Linked DNA regions of Prochlorococcus marinus XMU1419. The main gene of each other region encodes a partner of the protein of the gene in region 2 in a complex. Links are inferred from orthologs where the notes say so. Each region holds a gene or a part of one and is shown on either strand. Other genes may lie near its edges.

Region 1 (4,924 bases), 120 kb from region 2 along the record:
ATAATGAAAAAGATAAAAATTCAAAAAATCAAGATAACTTTTTTTTAATAAAAGATTCTATATTCGATTACTTAGGTATAGATCTAGGTAAAAACAAATTTGAAGATATTTATGATAATGAACTTATAATCTCAACTTTTGAGAACAATAAAAAACTTAAAGATGATATTTTGATTGTTTTTAAAATTAAGCCAGAAAAAACAATAGATGATTTATTACATTTGCCTAATAAAATTGATCAAGTTGATGAATTAATTTCAATTAATAGAGAAGATAAAATGAATTTCCTTAACTTTATATATCGGACCGAAGATAATTATGTAATTGCTTCATCAGATAAAAACTTAATCAAAAATAGTATTAACTCAAGTTATCATTTTAAAGAAAAAAAATTTGAATATGAAGGAGAACTTTCTGGACTAAAAAACGAAAAAAATCTATTATTTACGAAAAAATTTCCGGAAAGCATATTTTTTAATAAAGAAATTTTTACTGAGAATAATGAAGATATTATAGCTACAACATTTGATTTAAAAAATAAACATTTGTTTTTAAAATCATATTTGCTTAATAATAAAAAAAATCTTGATATTTTTACTTACGATAAGCTAATAAATCAAGATAATAATAATAAAGATAATCCTGAAGTTTCAATTTTTAGCAATGTAAAAAGTTTTGACAAATTCATTAAACCTTTAATAAATGATTTTGAACAAAGTTTTTTTGAAGATCTTAATCATAATGCAAATCAAAACATCTTAATTCTCAATTCAAAAAAAGATTGGCTTATTGCATTTGAAAAAAATAATGAAGATCAATTTGATTTCAGTGCTTTGAAAAAACTAAAAGATTTTAATAAATATACTTTGAAACAAAATGAAGACATCTACTCGATTTATTCTAAAGATATTCTTGAAGAAAAAGAAAATATTATAAAAGAATTAACTTATGAAAATATCTTTTCAATAGAATCAAAAGATTTACAAATCATAAGTAACCATTTAATAAATGGTAAAAAACTAGAATCAATCTCAAAAAAATTTTTAAACCTAAAAAGTAACAAAGATAGATCTACTTTTCTTTATGCAAAAGTTGACATCAAAGATGAAAATTCTAATACAATTAAAAATTTTACTGATTTGCAAGATCTTAATTTTCTCATTAAAAATATTTTAAAAATTTCTAATGATGAATCTATAGAAATCATTAGGCAATCTATTCCTGAAAAAAATCCAATTCTTTATACAGAAACAATATTAAAAATACTTTAATAAATTCATTAAAAAAACTTTGAAAGACAATCAATTGAAATTTTTGTGAAGTTAATAACTTGTGGTTAATTAAAAATTATTTGACTATCTTTAATCTATAACTATTTAGTATCGAATTAAGGATTTGGATAGCAACAAACTAATTTTAAAACCAGGATTAGAGGGTGTCCCAGTTACTAATTCATCTATCTGTGATATTGACGGCAATAAAGGTAAATTATTGTACAGAGGCTACTCCATTGAAGAACTATGCAAAAAAAGCAGTTTTTTAGAAACTGCTTACCTATTGATTTGGGGTGAATTGCCTACAGCTATTCAACTGAGAGATTTTGAACAAGAAGTTCAAATGCATCGAAGGTTAAGTTTTAGAGTCAGAGATATGATGAAATGTTTTCCCGCAACGGGTCATCCTATGGACGCTCTTCAATCTAGTGCCGCTTCTTTGGGGCTTTTCTATTCACGTAGAGCAATAGATGATCCTAATTACATTTACAACGCTGTAATAAGACTAATAGCAAAAATACCTACTATGATTGCTGCGTTTCAACTTATAAGAAAAGGACAAGATCCCATTCAACCACGAGATGATTTAACCTACTCATCAAATTTTCTTTACATGCTGACCGAAAAAGAACAAGATCCTATAGCTGCTAAAGTTTTTGATAGGTGTCTAATTCTACATGCCGAACATAGTTTAAACGCAAGTACATTTAGCGCTCGAGTAACTGCGAGCACTCTTACAGACCCATATGCTGTCATCGCCTCTGCAGTAGGGACCCTCGCTGGCCCACTGCATGGAGGAGCAAATGAGGATGTGATCGCAATGTTAGAAGAGATTAAAACCCCAGAAAATGCCGGGTCTTTTTTAGATAACGCGATAAAAAATAAAAGTAAGATAATGGGCTTCGGCCATAGAGAATATAAAGTTAAAGACCCAAGAGCAATAATTCTTCAAAAACTTGCAGAAGAGCTTTTTATTAGATTTGGAGCAGATGAAATGTATGAAGTGGCTAAATCACTGGAGGCAGAGGCAATCCCAAGACTTGGACCTAAGGGTATATTCCCTAACGTGGACTTTTATTCTGGTCTTGTTTATAGAAAACTTGGTATTCCTCGTGATTTATTTACTCCTATTTTTGCCATATCTAGAGTGGCAGGTTGGTTAGCTCATTGGAGAGAGCAACTTGGAGCAAATAGAATTTTCAGACCGTCACAAATCTATACAGGTTCAGAACCAAGAAATTGGATCAACCTAGAAAATAGAGAATAATATTTGCAGCTTTTCATAAAAAAACACACATATTGTTTGTGAAGAGTTAATCTATTAAGTAAATAACAAAAAATTTTGGAATACGGATTAGATCTCGAATATAGTTTTAATGAACTTTTAAAAGGTTTTGGTTTTTCTAGTGAAATTGCTCATTTAATTTGGCTTCCTCTACCTATGCTTTTGGTTTTAGTAGCGGCAGTTGTTGGCGTTTTAGTAACAGTTTGGCTTGAAAGAAAAATATCAGCTGCTGCTCAACAAAGAATAGGTCCTGAATATGCAGGAGCGCTTGGCGTCCTCCAACCAATTGCAGATGGTCTTAAATTACTTGTCAAAGAGGATATTATTCCTGCTAAAGCAGATGGAGTCCTCTTTACTGCAGGGCCTATATTAGTTCTTGTCCCAGTTATTCTCTCATGGCTAATTGTTCCTTTTGGAAAAAACCTTTTGATAAGTAACGTTGGTATTGGAATTTTCCTATGGATCGCTTTAAGCAGTATCCAGCCAATTGGACTTCTTATGAGCGGATATGCATCAAACAATAAATACTCATTATTAGGAGGATTAAGAGCAGCAGCTCAATCAATAAGTTATGAAATACCTCTAGCTCTATCTGTATTGGCTATCGTACTAATGACAAATTCTCTAAGTACTATTGATATTGTCAACCAACAAAGTGGTGCTGGAATATTAAGTTGGAATATTTGGAGACAACCAGTTGGTTTTATAATTTTTTGGATTTGCGCTCTTGCAGAATGTGAAAGACTTCCATTTGACTTACCTGAAGCTGAAGAAGAATTAGTTGCAGGATATCAAACTGAATATGCAGGAATGAAATTCGCATTGTTCTACCTTGGCAGTTACATTAATTTAATCCTTTCAGCTTTATTAGTATCAATACTTTATTTGGGAGGATGGGGTTTTCCTATTCCAGTTGAGTTAATAGCGAAGTTTCTAAATTTGCCCATTAATGCACCCCTCATACAAGTTTTTACTGCATCGATTGGAATCGTAATGACAGTTTTGAAGGCATATCTTTTAGTTTTCATTGCAATATTATTACGTTGGACAACTCCCAGAGTAAGAATAGATCAACTATTAGATCTAGGATGGAAGTTTCTTCTTCCAATTTCTCTTGCTAATCTTTTGATAACTGCAGGATTAAAACTTACTTTTCCGCAATTCTTTGGTGGTTAGATTTTAAGTAAAAATACTTAAATTTAAAATTAATCCACTAAAATAAAATTATTAAGTGAATTCTTCAAAATGAAAAATTTCCTTCAACAAATAAATAGCTATATTAAAGAAGCATTAAATGCTGGTAAATATTTATATAATGGCTTATCAGTAACTTTTGATCATCTTCGAAGAAGACCTGTAACTGTTCAATATCCATATGAAAAATTAATACCTTCTGAAAGGTATAGAGGAAGAATACATTATGAATTCGATAAATGTATTGCTTGTGAAGTTTGCGTGAGAGTATGCCCCATAAATCTACCCGTAGTTGATTGGGTAATGAATAAAGAAACCAAAAAAAAGGAACTTAGAAATTATTCTATTGACTTTGGAGTTTGTATATTCTGCGGAAATTGTGTTGAATATTGTCCGACCAATTGTCTATCAATGACCGAAGAGTATGAATTAGCTACTTTTGACAGGCACAATCTTAATTTTGACAATATTGCACTTGGTAGATTACCCACAAACGTCACAACAGATCCCTCAGTCAAACCTCTAAGAGAACTTGCATATCTTCCTAAAGGTGTCATGGACCCTCATGAAATCCCAGCTTCAGATACTAGAGTTGGTAAATTACCTGAAGAAGTCTATGATTGGATGAGACCTGAATCCAACGAAAATAAAGATAAAGTTTCTAGTCCAAACAATTAATTTCTATTAATTTATGTCTATTGCAATAACAACTCAAATTATTTGTTTTACAGTTCTTTCTTTAGTTATCCTTATTGGAGCACTTGGTGTTGTGTTGCTCGAAAGTATTGTTTATTCTGCCTTTCTTCTAGGAGGAGTTTTTATGAGTGTGGCAGGATTATATCTTCTTTTAAATGCAAGTTTTGTTGCCGCAGCGCAAGTTTTAGTTTATGTGGGTGCAGTTAATGTTTTAATAATCTTTGCAATAATGCTTGTCAATAAAAAAGAAGATTTAAAGCCCATCAATGACATCAAATCGAGAAGAATAATATCAACATCGATATGTTTAACCCTACTTAGCCTCCTTATAAGAGTTGATTTGACCGATGTATGGAGCTTATCTAGTCCTCAAACCTCTATAGGAGAAGAATCAACTATCAGAATTGGTGAACATCTATTTAGTGATTATTTACTCCCATTTGAAGTAGCTTCAGTTTTACTTTTAATGGCAATG
Region 2 (5,004 bases):
TAGTGTTGCATTTTTCAGAAGCAGGTTTCGCAATGTTTTTAGGAATTGATTTTTCACTAGTTTCTAAAGCAACTTGAACATCTCCTCCAAGGAAAGAATTTGTTACTACCCTTGCAAATGCTGGCTTAGGAAGAACAATGTCATGATTATTTAAAACTATTTTTGCCTGAATTGATTCATTTGTGAATAAGATATCTTCTATTGATCCTACTAAGATACCTCTATAGGTAACTGGAGATTTTTTTGATAAACCGCTTGCGTTATTGAATTCAGCAAAAAGGTACCAATTTTTTGAAGATAATCTTACCCCTCTTAGCCAAAAAGAAAATAATGTGAATATCAAAATTCCCCCAAGTAAGGAAAATCCAACTATTGAATCTCGTAAGCTTCTACGCATAATTTCTAAATGTCTATGGGTTGCATTGGGCCATTAAGTTTCCCATTTCTAAATTGAAAGACATAGGGATCATTGCTTTTTTTAAATTCATCAATGGAACCTCCCCATCTAAATTTGCCCCCGTAAAGCATTAATACTTTATCTGAGGTCCTCTCTATAGTACTAATAACATGGCTTACAACAATAGATGATCCATTTGCTTTATCGTTTGTTTTATTAATTAAATCTTCAATTCTTGATGAGGCAATTGGATCAAGACCTGCAGTTGGTTCATCAAAAAGTAATAAGGGTTTACTCTTCGCATTAAGAGTTTGATCTGTAATTAATGCTCTGGCTAAACTTACTCTTTTTTGCATTCCTCCGCTTAATTGATTTGGAAATTTATTTTCAATATTAAATAAACCTACCTCAGCTAAACATTCAAGTACAATTTCATGAATTAACTTTTTAGATAAGTTTTTATTTCTTTTAAGTAGGAAACCTACATTTTCTTCAATAGTTAAAGACCCCAATAAAGCTGGGTTTTGAAATACTAGTCTTACATCAGGAGGATTAATTTGATCTAATCTCAAATAGATTTGTTTTTCACCATTTATTCTTAGTTCACCTTTGGTAGGTAATAGGAGACCAGCTAATATTTTTAAAATTGTTGATTTACCTGAACCTGAAGGGCCAACAATAGCTAATTTCTCTCCGTCATTAAGTTCAAAATTTAGATCATTAAGTACATTAACTTCCCCCCAGCTTATTGAAAGGTTTTTTGTTTTAACTGCATGATTTGTTTTTTTCAAAACCTGATTTAATGGAAAGTCATCTTCTATTACATTTTGCCTATTTTTGGGAAATAAAAAAAGGATGTGTGAAATTGATTTATAATGAATATATAACGATTCTAAATTTGAAGACAATAATTTAAGAGGTTTTTAATGAATAGGCGTAAAAATAAGGTAAGAAAATACTACAAGTATATTAAAAAGTCTAATTTTGTTTTATTGAATAAAATCTTAAGAATTTTGAGTTGGCTTTTGCCTGGACTGGTAATAAAAAGATGGATGATTACATCTGCGATAGGTTTTTTAACTTCATTATTAGGCCTCGCTGTATGGACAAATTTAAGACCAGTTTATTGGCTTATTGAAGTATTTTTTTGGTTAATGACAGGCTTAACAAATGTCTTACCTGTCGCGTTATTGGGACCTTTAATTTTTGTGATTGGACTTTTACTAATTGGGATTGGACAAAATAGAAGCATTAATTCTATTCAAAAAGCGCTTGTTCCAGAAAAAAATACATTTTTAGTGGATGCATTAAGAGTTAAGAGTAAGTTAAATAGAGGTCCAAATATTGTTGCTATTGGTGGAGGGACGGGGTTATCTACTTTGTTAAAAGGTTTAAAAAATTACAGCAGCAATATTACAGCAATCGTAACCGTATCCGATGATGGTGGGAGTAGTGGAATTCTTAGAAAACAATTAGGTGTGCAACCTCCCGGCGATATTAGAAATTGCCTGGCGGCTTTATCAAATGAAGAACCAATATTAACTAGATTATTTCAATATAGATTTTCTGGAGGAACTGGTCTTGAAGGTCACAGTTTTGGAAATCTATTCTTGTCAGCTTTAACAACAATTACAGGTAGTTTAGAAAAAGCAGTGCAAGCATCTAGTAAGGTCTTAGCTGTACAAGGTCAGGTATTGCCAGCAACAAATATTGATGTCATGTTATGGGCTGAATTAGAGGATGGCGAAAAAATTTTTGGTGAAAGCAATATTAGCAAATCTCAAAAATTAATTTCAAGGATTGGTTATCTACCAGAAAATCCTTCCGCTCTACCGAGCGCTTTAGAGTCTATAAAGGAAGCTGATCTAATTGTTCTTGGTCCAGGCAGTCTATATACTTCTTTATTACCAAACTTGTTAGTTCCTGAAATAGTCGATGCTTTATTACAGAGTAATTCTCCGAAAATTTACATAAGTAATTTGATGACTCAGCCTGGAGAAACAGATGGTCTTGATGTATATCAACATATTAAATCAATAGAAAAACAATTATCTAATTTTGGAGTTAACACTAGGATTTTTAACGCAATCTTATCTCAGAATAAATTTGAAAAGTCTCCATTAGTTGACTATTACGAAAGTAGAGGAGCAGAACCTGTCAAATGTAATAGAGAAAAATTATTATCTGAAGGTTATTATGTTCTGCAAGCTCCATTGTACTCAAAAAGAATTACACCAACTCTTAGACATGATCCGAGAAGATTAGCAAGAGCCGTTATGTTCATATATCGAAAATTAAAAAAAATAAACTAATAAGCATCTTGAAGTTCATAGAAATCTGGCTGAATATAGTCTTTTCTCAATGGCCATCCTCTCCAGTCTTCCGGCATTAAAAGTCTTTTAGGATTTGGATGATCAATAAAATTTATTCCATACATGTCATATGTTTCTCTTTCTTGCCAGTCACTTCCTTTAAAAATTTTATACAAACTAGGAATTGATAAATCAGAATCTCTTTTTAAGAAGACTTTTAATCTAACTTCTTTAATCTTTTCGATATTTTGTAAGTCATCAACGGTTATAAAATGGTAAAAACTGACAAGATTTTTACCTGGCCCTTCATCATATCCGCCTTGACATTGAAGATAGTTGAATCCATAATTTCTTAGAGCTGATACGGCCTCATATAATTTGCTAGGTTCTAAAGAAATATTTTCTATTCCTAAGTGGTCATTAGGTAATGATTCGTTTGGAATTCCATCTTTAGATAAAGCTTGACTTATAAATCCTTCTTTTTCAATCGAATTATCTGAGGATTTTGCTAAACCGTCTTTTTCCATTAATCTTGATCAGTGTTAATAATTTTAGATTTATCGACGATACCATTTAATTCATTTATATTTTCTTTTTGGGAGGAAGGAATAACTTTCGTGGGAGTTTTATTTAGATATTCACCATTATTTTCAGAGAAAACAAGATTCATTTCATGATCAACTGTTATGTACCTGTGGGTTTGTTCTGTTTTTGTTCTTTCTAAAATTGATTCATTACCAACTTTTTTTCTTAGTTTTATTACAGCATCGAAAATGGCTTCTGGTCTAGGTGGACATCCTGGAAGGTATAGATCAACAGGTATTAATTTATCAACGCCTCTGACGGCTGTAGTAGAGTCTGCGCTAAACATGCCCCCTGTAATTGTGCAAGCACCCATAGCAATAACGTACTTTGGTTCAGGCATCTGCTCATAAAGCCTCACTAAGGCAGGAGCCATCTTCATTGTTACTGTTCCTGCAACTATTAATAAATCAGCTTGTCTTGGAGAACTTCTAGGTACTAATCCAAATCTATCAAAATCAAATCTAGATCCAATTAAAGCAGCAAATTCTATAAAACAACAAGCTGTTCCATACAAGAGAGGCCATAGACTGCTTAGCCTAGCCCAATTATGAAGATCGTCTAAGCTTGTTAATATAATATTTTCGCTTAAATCTGTAGTAACTTGGGGTGCACCAAGAGGATTACAAGTTCCTTCTCGAATTTCTCTTATTGCTTTTGGGGATAATTGTGGATTCAATTTTTTAACTCCATTCTAAAGCACCTTTTCTCCATGCGTATGCTAGGGCAATAACAAGTATTGCAATAAAGATTAAAGCCTCAATAAAAGCTAATAAGCCTAACCTATTGAAGGCAACAGCCCAAGGATAAAGGAATACTGTCTCAACATCAAATATAACGAAAACCAAGGCAAACATGTAATAACGAATATTAAATTGAATCCATGCTCCTCCAATAGGCTCCATTCCGGATTCATATGTAAGTTTTCTTTCCCCTGTTCTGCCTTTTGGGGCAACGATGAGATTAGTAACTAGAGCTAATACAGGGACAGCTGCGGCAATTAGAAGGAAACCTAAAAAGTATTCATAGCCAGTTAATAAAAACATCTTAAAAAATTAATTTTGAATAAAAGTCGCTTAATTAAGCAAAATCTTTTAAAGTTCTTAAAGAATAATAATAAACCGTGAGTGAAAACATTCAACCAACCTCTGAGGAAAACAAAATAGTTGAAGACTTTAAGAAAGAAAAACTTTCTGATAATTCCTCAGGTGTAAATGTTGAACAACCTGTTCTTAATCTAGAACAAAATAGATTCGAATGTAGAAGTTGTGGATATATTTATGATCCGTCTGAAGGAAATAAAAAACTAAACATTCCTAAAAATACTCCTTTTTCTGAGTTAGATGGGAATACCTTCGCTTGCCCTGTTTGTCGAGCTGGTAAAAATTTTTATAAAGATATAGGTCCCAAATCTAAACCTAGTGGCTTTGAAGAAAATTTAGTTTATGGGTTTGGTTTTAATAGTTTACCTCCTGGACAAAAAAACATATTGATTTTTGGTGGGCTGGCGTTTGCTGCTGCTATGTTTCTTTCTTTGTACTCTTTGCATTAGTATATATAAATGAAAAAAATTATTACTAGTATTCCCAATCTTCTTTTATCATTTGTCCTTTGTTTTGTATTGAGCAGTTGTTCATCTACAGGAGTAAAGACGAATGATAGCAGTCCTTGGAAAACAATTCAGTTTGAGGACCAGGCTAATGCTTTAGATGT
Region 3 (5,066 bases), 110 kb from region 2 along the record:
TGTGATTGGCTTTTTTGTGAGATTTTTTATTCTTTGATCATTCTTAAAAGAATTTTTAACTAACCTATCTTCCAGGGAATGAAAACTAATAATAGAAATAATTCCCCCCGGTAGAAGCCAATTAGGGACAACTTGCAAAAATTTTTCTAGTACTTCAATTTCTTTATTAACGGCAATTCTTAGTGCTTGAAATGTTCTTGTTGCTGGGTGTAATTTTTTATATCTTTGTTTTGGTGGGAAGCAGCCGGCAATAGAATAAGCTAACTCTTTTGTTCCAGAATATTTACCATTTTCCTTCAAATCCATTTTTATTTTCCTAGCAATCTTTCTTGATAGTCTTTCATCTCCATATTTATAAATTAGGTTAGCTAGATCTTTTTCATTTAAATCTTCAATTAAATTCTCTGCATTAACCTCAAGAAAAGGATTCATCCGCATATCAAGTGGACCATCTTTTTGGAAACTAAATCCTCTTTTAGGATCATCAATTTGGTTACTATTTACTCCAAGATCTGCAATCACAAAAGAAACTTTTTCTTTTGGTATAAATTCCGCAAAATTTGAAGCCTTTATATCAATCCTATTTTTAAATTCATCAAGTTTTTTTGATGCTGATTTTCTTGCGAATGGATCTTGATCAAGGCCAATTATTTTTAAATCCGAATATTTTCTCAATAGATGATAAGAGTGCCCGCCTCCGCCTAAAGTTGCGTCTATTCCTTTAAATTGGTTGTTATGTATTAATGGGTAATGCTCTAATGAGGCCATAATCTCATCTGTCATAACTGATTTATGATTGAAAAAAGATGAATCAGATAGGTCAGTTTGCATAACTTTCGACTAAGATTTGTTTAGAAGTTAAATTTCGAATGGCTCAGCTAGAGACTAGAACAGAACCAATGGTGGTCAATTTTGGACCTCATCATCCCTCAATGCATGGGGTTTTAAGGTTAGTTGTAACTCTAGATGGTGAGAATGTCATTGATTGTGAGCCAGTAATTGGATATTTACATAGAGGAATGGAAAAGATAGCTGAAAATAGAACAAATGTAATGTATGTCCCTTATGTAAGCAGAATGGATTATGCAGCAGGAATGTTTTATGAAGCTATTGTAGTAAATGCTCCTGAAAGATTAGCTAATATTCCAGTTCCTAAAAGAGCAAGTTACATCAGAGTTCTTATGCTCGAACTTAATCGTATTGCTAATCATCTTTTATGGCTTGGTCCTTTTTTAGCAGACGTGGGAGCTCAAACTCCATTTTTCTATATTTTTAGAGAAAGAGAAATGATTTATGATCTCTGGGAAGCTGCTACTGGACAAAGGCTAATAAATAATAATTTCTTTAGGATAGGTGGTGTCGCATGTGATCTTCCATACGGATGGTTAGAAAAATGTATAGACTTTTGTGATTGGTTCGGTCCTAAAATAGATGAATACGAAAAATTAATCACAAATAATCCAATTTTTAGAAAAAGAATTGAAGGTCTCGGAACAATACAAAGAGACCAGGCAATTAATTGGTCTTTGTCTGGGCCAATGCTTAGAGCTTCTGGAGTTTCCTGGGATTTAAGGAAAGTCGATAGTTATGAATGTTATGACGATTTTGATTGGCAGATTGCTTCAGAAAAAGAGGGAGATTGCTATGCGAGATATCGAGTAAGAGTTGAAGAGATGAGACAATCACTGAGCATCATTCGCCAAGCCTGCGAAATGATTCCAGGAGGTCCAACAGAAAATTTAGAAGCTCAAAGAATGGCGGCTGAAGATAAGAAAAATGAAATATTTGGTATTGACTATCAATATGTAGCTAAGAAGGTTGCTCCAACGTTTAAAATTCCTAACGGAGAATTGTATACAAGATTAGAGTCCGGTAAAGGAGAAATAGGTGTATTTATTCAAGGAAATAATGAAGTTACCCCGTGGAGATTTAAAATCAGAGCAGCTGATTTAAATAATCTGCAAATATTGCCTCATATTCTTAAAGGTGCCAAGATCGCAGATATTATGGCAATCCTTGGTTCAATAGATGTCATTATGGGATCTGTTGATAGATAAGTTCTTTAAATGAAACCCGCTGATTGGTTAATATTGCAGAAGAAGGTAAGATTTGGTGATTGTGATTCTGCAGGTGTAATTCATTTTCACAACTTATTAAAATGGTCGCACGAAGCCTGGGAAGAGAGTATTGAAATTTATGGGATTCCTTATCAAGATATTTTCCCGGATTTTTCTATACGTAAATCTCAAATTATTTTCCCCATAGTAAATTGCGAAGCAAACTTTCTTGCGCCTATAAAAATTGGAGATTTTTTAAAAATAAAAATTACCCCTCATAAAATTAATACACATTTGTTCCAAGTAAATAGCTTTTTTATAAAAAATGGAAATAAAGTAGCAGAAGGAAAAATAATACATTGTTCCATAGATGTTGATTCAAGAAATAAAATAGAACTTCCCGATCAGTTAGAAAGGTGGATAGAAGCTTCAAATGTAAGTGCAAATTTAAAAGAATGCTAATTCTTATTTTTTAAATTTATAGTTTATTTTTAACAATCCACTTTTCAGGTTTTTCATGTTTAGGCCAACTTTGGGAAAATTTTTTTAATAAATTTAAAGAATTTTCAATTTTTTTATGATTTGTAAGTTCTCTAAATTCAATAATTATATTAATTTTATTTCCCCATAATTTGTCGGATACTTTTGAAATATTGAATTTATTAATTGGGATATTTTCTTTAATAATGAAAGCATTTAATCGAGTTTCAATTATTTTTGGAAAAACGATTTCTCCTCCTGAATTAAAAGCTTTATCACTTCTTCCAAGAAATTTTAAATATAAAGAATTATTGATTTGATTAATTTCACCTAAATCACCGGTTTGCCACCACCCTTTTTTATTTTTGAAATTTTCAGTTTTTGAAGAGTCTATTATTTCGATTCCAATTCTGGCTGATTTAATCTCGATTATTCCTTGTGTGTTAATTCTTATTTGTGTATCAGGTAGTATTTCTCCAACATTTTCAAAACCCATTAAGAATTCTTTTGGTTTTAAACTAGTAACCATTGCTGCTGTTTCAGTTGAGCCGTAACAAGGTGCTAATTTTATTTTTTCTTCTATACATTGTTCTGCAGTTTCGCCTGAGATAGAAGCTCCACCTACCCAAATTAGATCAAAAATTTTTAGCCAACTAATACCATCTTTTTGAGCTAAAAGTCTTTGTAATTGGGTAGGTACTAATGATGTAATTAGATGTTTTTTGTTTTTTTTAGATTTAATTGTAAAAAGTAAAAGTTCTCGAGTTTTTTTTATTAAATTTGGAGAAATATTAATACAATCACATCCCCAAGTTTGACTTCTAACAATTGGCATTAAGCCACTTATATGGTTCAGGGGTAAAGTATTTAAAATTAAGCAGTTTTGTAATTCAAATCCTTGTTCAATAAGCCATTGGCCTGATGTAAATGCAGATAATTTAAGATTATCTAAATGGTGAAAACATTTTCTTGGTTTTCCAGTACTGCCACTACTGTTTAAAATAATTGCGGGCCCATTTTCAGTAATTGAATTTAATATATCTTCATCTTTATAAAATTTGTTTTTTACATAAATAATTTTCTTCTCTCTAATTTTTTCAATAATTTTCTCTACAGATTGAGTTTCATTATTTTCAACTTCAATAGTATGAATTTTATTTTTCATAGTTGATCCCATATCTTTTTTGCTTCATTTAAAAATAGAAACGAATTAGGGAATTTATTTATTGCTAAACCAGGAACTTTTGGAGTTGGTCCTTGTAATTGTAGAGACGATAAATGATAAAGCCATCTCTTCCCTATTCCAGTTTCAAATGAAGTACTTATAGATATTAAAGCTTTTTTATTTTCTAATTCTCTTAGAAGCTTAACTGGATTATTTTCTTGAGAAGGCCTTCGAATTTGCCAACCCTTCCACTCATCAATCAAAGTTGGAAATTTTAAAAGTGATTCGTCTAAGGCTATCGGGATTTTTTTGTTGAGTTCTTTCATTCCTTCAATATCATCAACACAGAGAGGTTGTTCTAACCAATCTATGTTTTTGTTATCTTTCAAAATATCAGCCCATCTATTAGCAATCTTTCTACCCCAAGAACCATTAGCATCTATTCTTAACTTAATATTATTGCTTATTTGGCTTAAAATTTCTTCTAAATTTGCTTCTTCCTCATGGTTATCTCTTAATGCTAATTTCCATTTTATGGTTACTGGTTTCCCAATTTTTGATTGTCTTTTTTTAATTATATCTAGCTCTGAAATTACATTTTCAGAATTTAAAAGTATGGCTGTTTTATCGATTTCATCAAAGGCATAGTTTTCTTTAAAAATTATTTTTCCATTTATCTCAGCTAATGCAGAATTTATTGCAGATTGAATGCATGGGTGAAAATTATTTATTTGTTCAGATAAATTAAATACTTCTACATTCTCAGGTATCATATTTAGTTGTTTTGCACATTTTTTTAAGTCATCTTCTAGAAGTGGTGAAACTTCTCCAAACCCAATTTTTTTATCATTACTTGTTAATTTAATTATCCAACCCAGTTTTGTAAGATAAGTGGTTTTAGAATTTTTTACTTTTGTGGATAACTTAAAGCTATAAGATTTTTTTTTAAATATTATGTTCATTTATTAAGTAAGTAATTAAATATTAATCCTGTGATTAAGCCAACTCCATTAAGAGTTTGAAATTTTATTGCGACGAATTTGGAATTTTTTATTGCAGAAGGTTTTTTATAATAAGACTTTAATAAATTTATAAGTCTTATTGCTTGAGGAAAACTAATAAAATAAAGGATACAAAACACTGGAATAAATCCAGTAACTATAGTTAAAAGTTGAAAAATATATATTGTAAAAATTATCCAAGGCACAAATTGAGAACCTTTTTTTGCTCCTAGGCGAACTAAAGGTGAATTTTTCCCATGCTTTTTATCTTCAGAAATTTGATGAAAATGAGAACAAAATAATACAAGAGTTGTTGCTAATGAAGGTCCTGAACCAAGTAATAAAGAAACTTTCCAGGGAACA

What was found.
Region 1: the proteins of HA151_RS01500 (region 2) and nuoH are in contact, whole or in part, in a crystal structure (PDB 6Y11), measured with the Thermus thermophilus proteins. The link is inferred for Prochlorococcus marinus XMU1419 from one-to-one orthologs. Residues at the interface, in WP_096411117.1 of Thermus thermophilus: Arg16, Glu17, Gly18, Leu24, Leu27, Val28, Trp30, Gly31, Arg32, Asn34, Ser35, Trp37, Thr54, Asp55, Ala56, Asp59, Ala61, Arg62, Phe63, Gly64, Glu66, Val67, Phe68, Arg69, Ala70, Ser71, Arg73, Gln74, Ala75, Asp76; in WP_096411122.1 of Thermus thermophilus: Arg36, Val44, Arg45, Met46, Gly47, Pro48, Asn49, Arg50, Val51, Leu57, Gln58, Ala61, Asp62, Ile64, Lys65, Ile67, Phe68, Lys69, Glu70, Ile72, Val74, Glu223, Ala224, Glu225, His233, Thr234, Glu235, Tyr236, Ser237, Trp241.
Region 3: the proteins of HA151_RS01500 (region 2) and HA151_RS00890 are in contact, whole or in part, in a cryo-EM structure (PDB 6KHJ), measured with the Thermosynechococcus vestitus proteins. The link is inferred for Prochlorococcus marinus XMU1419 from one-to-one orthologs. Residues at the interface, in WP_011056552.1 of Thermosynechococcus vestitus: Leu46, Met47, Tyr48, Thr50, Ala51, Cys52, Phe54, Ile55, Glu56, Ala58, Ala59, Ile61, Gly62, Ser63, Arg64, Phe65, Asn76, Pro78, Thr89, Thr91, Lys93, Met94, Ala97, Leu101, Met123, Phe124, Ser126, Asp127, Ser128, Tyr129; in WP_011057128.1 of Thermosynechococcus vestitus: Pro17, His18, His19, Pro20, Ser21, Met22, Val25, Arg27, Met29, Thr31, Ile38, Asp39, Cys40, Glu41, Pro42, Val43, Ile44, Gly45, Tyr46, Leu47, His48, Arg49, Gly50, Met51, Lys53, Ile54, Asn57, Arg58, Pro65, Tyr66.

Annotation. Positions count from the first base shown.
Region 1 is NZ_JAAORO010000001.1:152,441-157,364, reverse strand. What follows is about bases 1,855-4,675. They hold nuoH (NADH-quinone oxidoreductase subunit NuoH), read left to right. Parts: upstream 1,855-2,616; coding sequence 2,617-3,735; downstream 3,736-4,675. Other genes in these bases: HA151_RS00820 (NADH-quinone oxidoreductase subunit J), read left to right, coding at 4,445-4,675; ndhI (NAD(P)H-quinone oxidoreductase subunit I), read left to right, coding at 3,805-4,431; HA151_RS00835 (citrate synthase), read left to right, coding at 1,855-2,541. Outside these bases: HA151_RS00840 (hypothetical protein), read left to right, coding at 1-1,271; more of HA151_RS00835, read left to right, coding at 1,396-1,854; more of HA151_RS00820, read left to right, coding at 4,676-4,924. UniProt on the Escherichia coli protein: NDH-1 shuttles electrons from NADH, via FMN and iron-sulfur (Fe-S) centers, to quinones in the respiratory chain. The immediate electron acceptor for the enzyme in this species is believed to be ubiquinone.
Region 2 is NZ_JAAORO010000001.1:275,466-280,469, forward strand. Bases 2,104-5,004 are described here. They hold HA151_RS01500 (NADH dehydrogenase subunit K), read right to left. Parts: upstream 3,971-5,004; coding sequence 3,236-3,970; downstream 2,104-3,235. Other genes in these bases: HA151_RS01490 (gluconeogenesis factor YvcK family protein), read left to right, coding at 2,104-2,709; HA151_RS01495 (NAD(P)H-quinone oxidoreductase subunit J), read right to left, coding at 2,706-3,236; HA151_RS01505 (NAD(P)H-quinone oxidoreductase subunit 3), read right to left, coding at 3,975-4,337; HA151_RS01510 (rubredoxin), read left to right, coding at 4,415-4,843; HA151_RS01515 (photosynthesis system II assembly factor Ycf48), read left to right, coding at 4,853-5,004. In the rest of the region: HA151_RS01480 (MlaD family protein), read right to left, coding at 1-397; HA151_RS01485 (ABC transporter ATP-binding protein), read right to left, coding at 403-1,188; more of HA151_RS01490, read left to right, coding at 1,324-2,103. UniProt on the Escherichia coli protein: NDH-1 shuttles electrons from NADH, via FMN and iron-sulfur (Fe-S) centers, to quinones in the respiratory chain. The immediate electron acceptor for the enzyme in this species is ubiquinone.
Region 3 is NZ_JAAORO010000001.1:163,624-168,689, forward strand. What follows is about bases 1-2,963. They hold HA151_RS00890 (NAD(P)H-quinone oxidoreductase subunit H), read left to right. Parts: upstream 1-869; coding sequence 870-2,057; downstream 2,058-2,963. Other genes in these bases: rsmH (16S rRNA (cytosine(1402)-N(4))-methyltransferase RsmH), read right to left, coding at 1-831; HA151_RS00895 (acyl-CoA thioesterase), read left to right, coding at 2,067-2,519; HA151_RS00900 (AMP-binding protein), read right to left, coding at 2,536-2,963. Also shown: more of HA151_RS00900, read right to left, coding at 2,964-3,702; HA151_RS00905 (o-succinylbenzoate synthase), read right to left, coding at 3,699-4,664; menA (2-carboxy-1,4-naphthoquinone phytyltransferase), read right to left, coding at 4,661-5,066.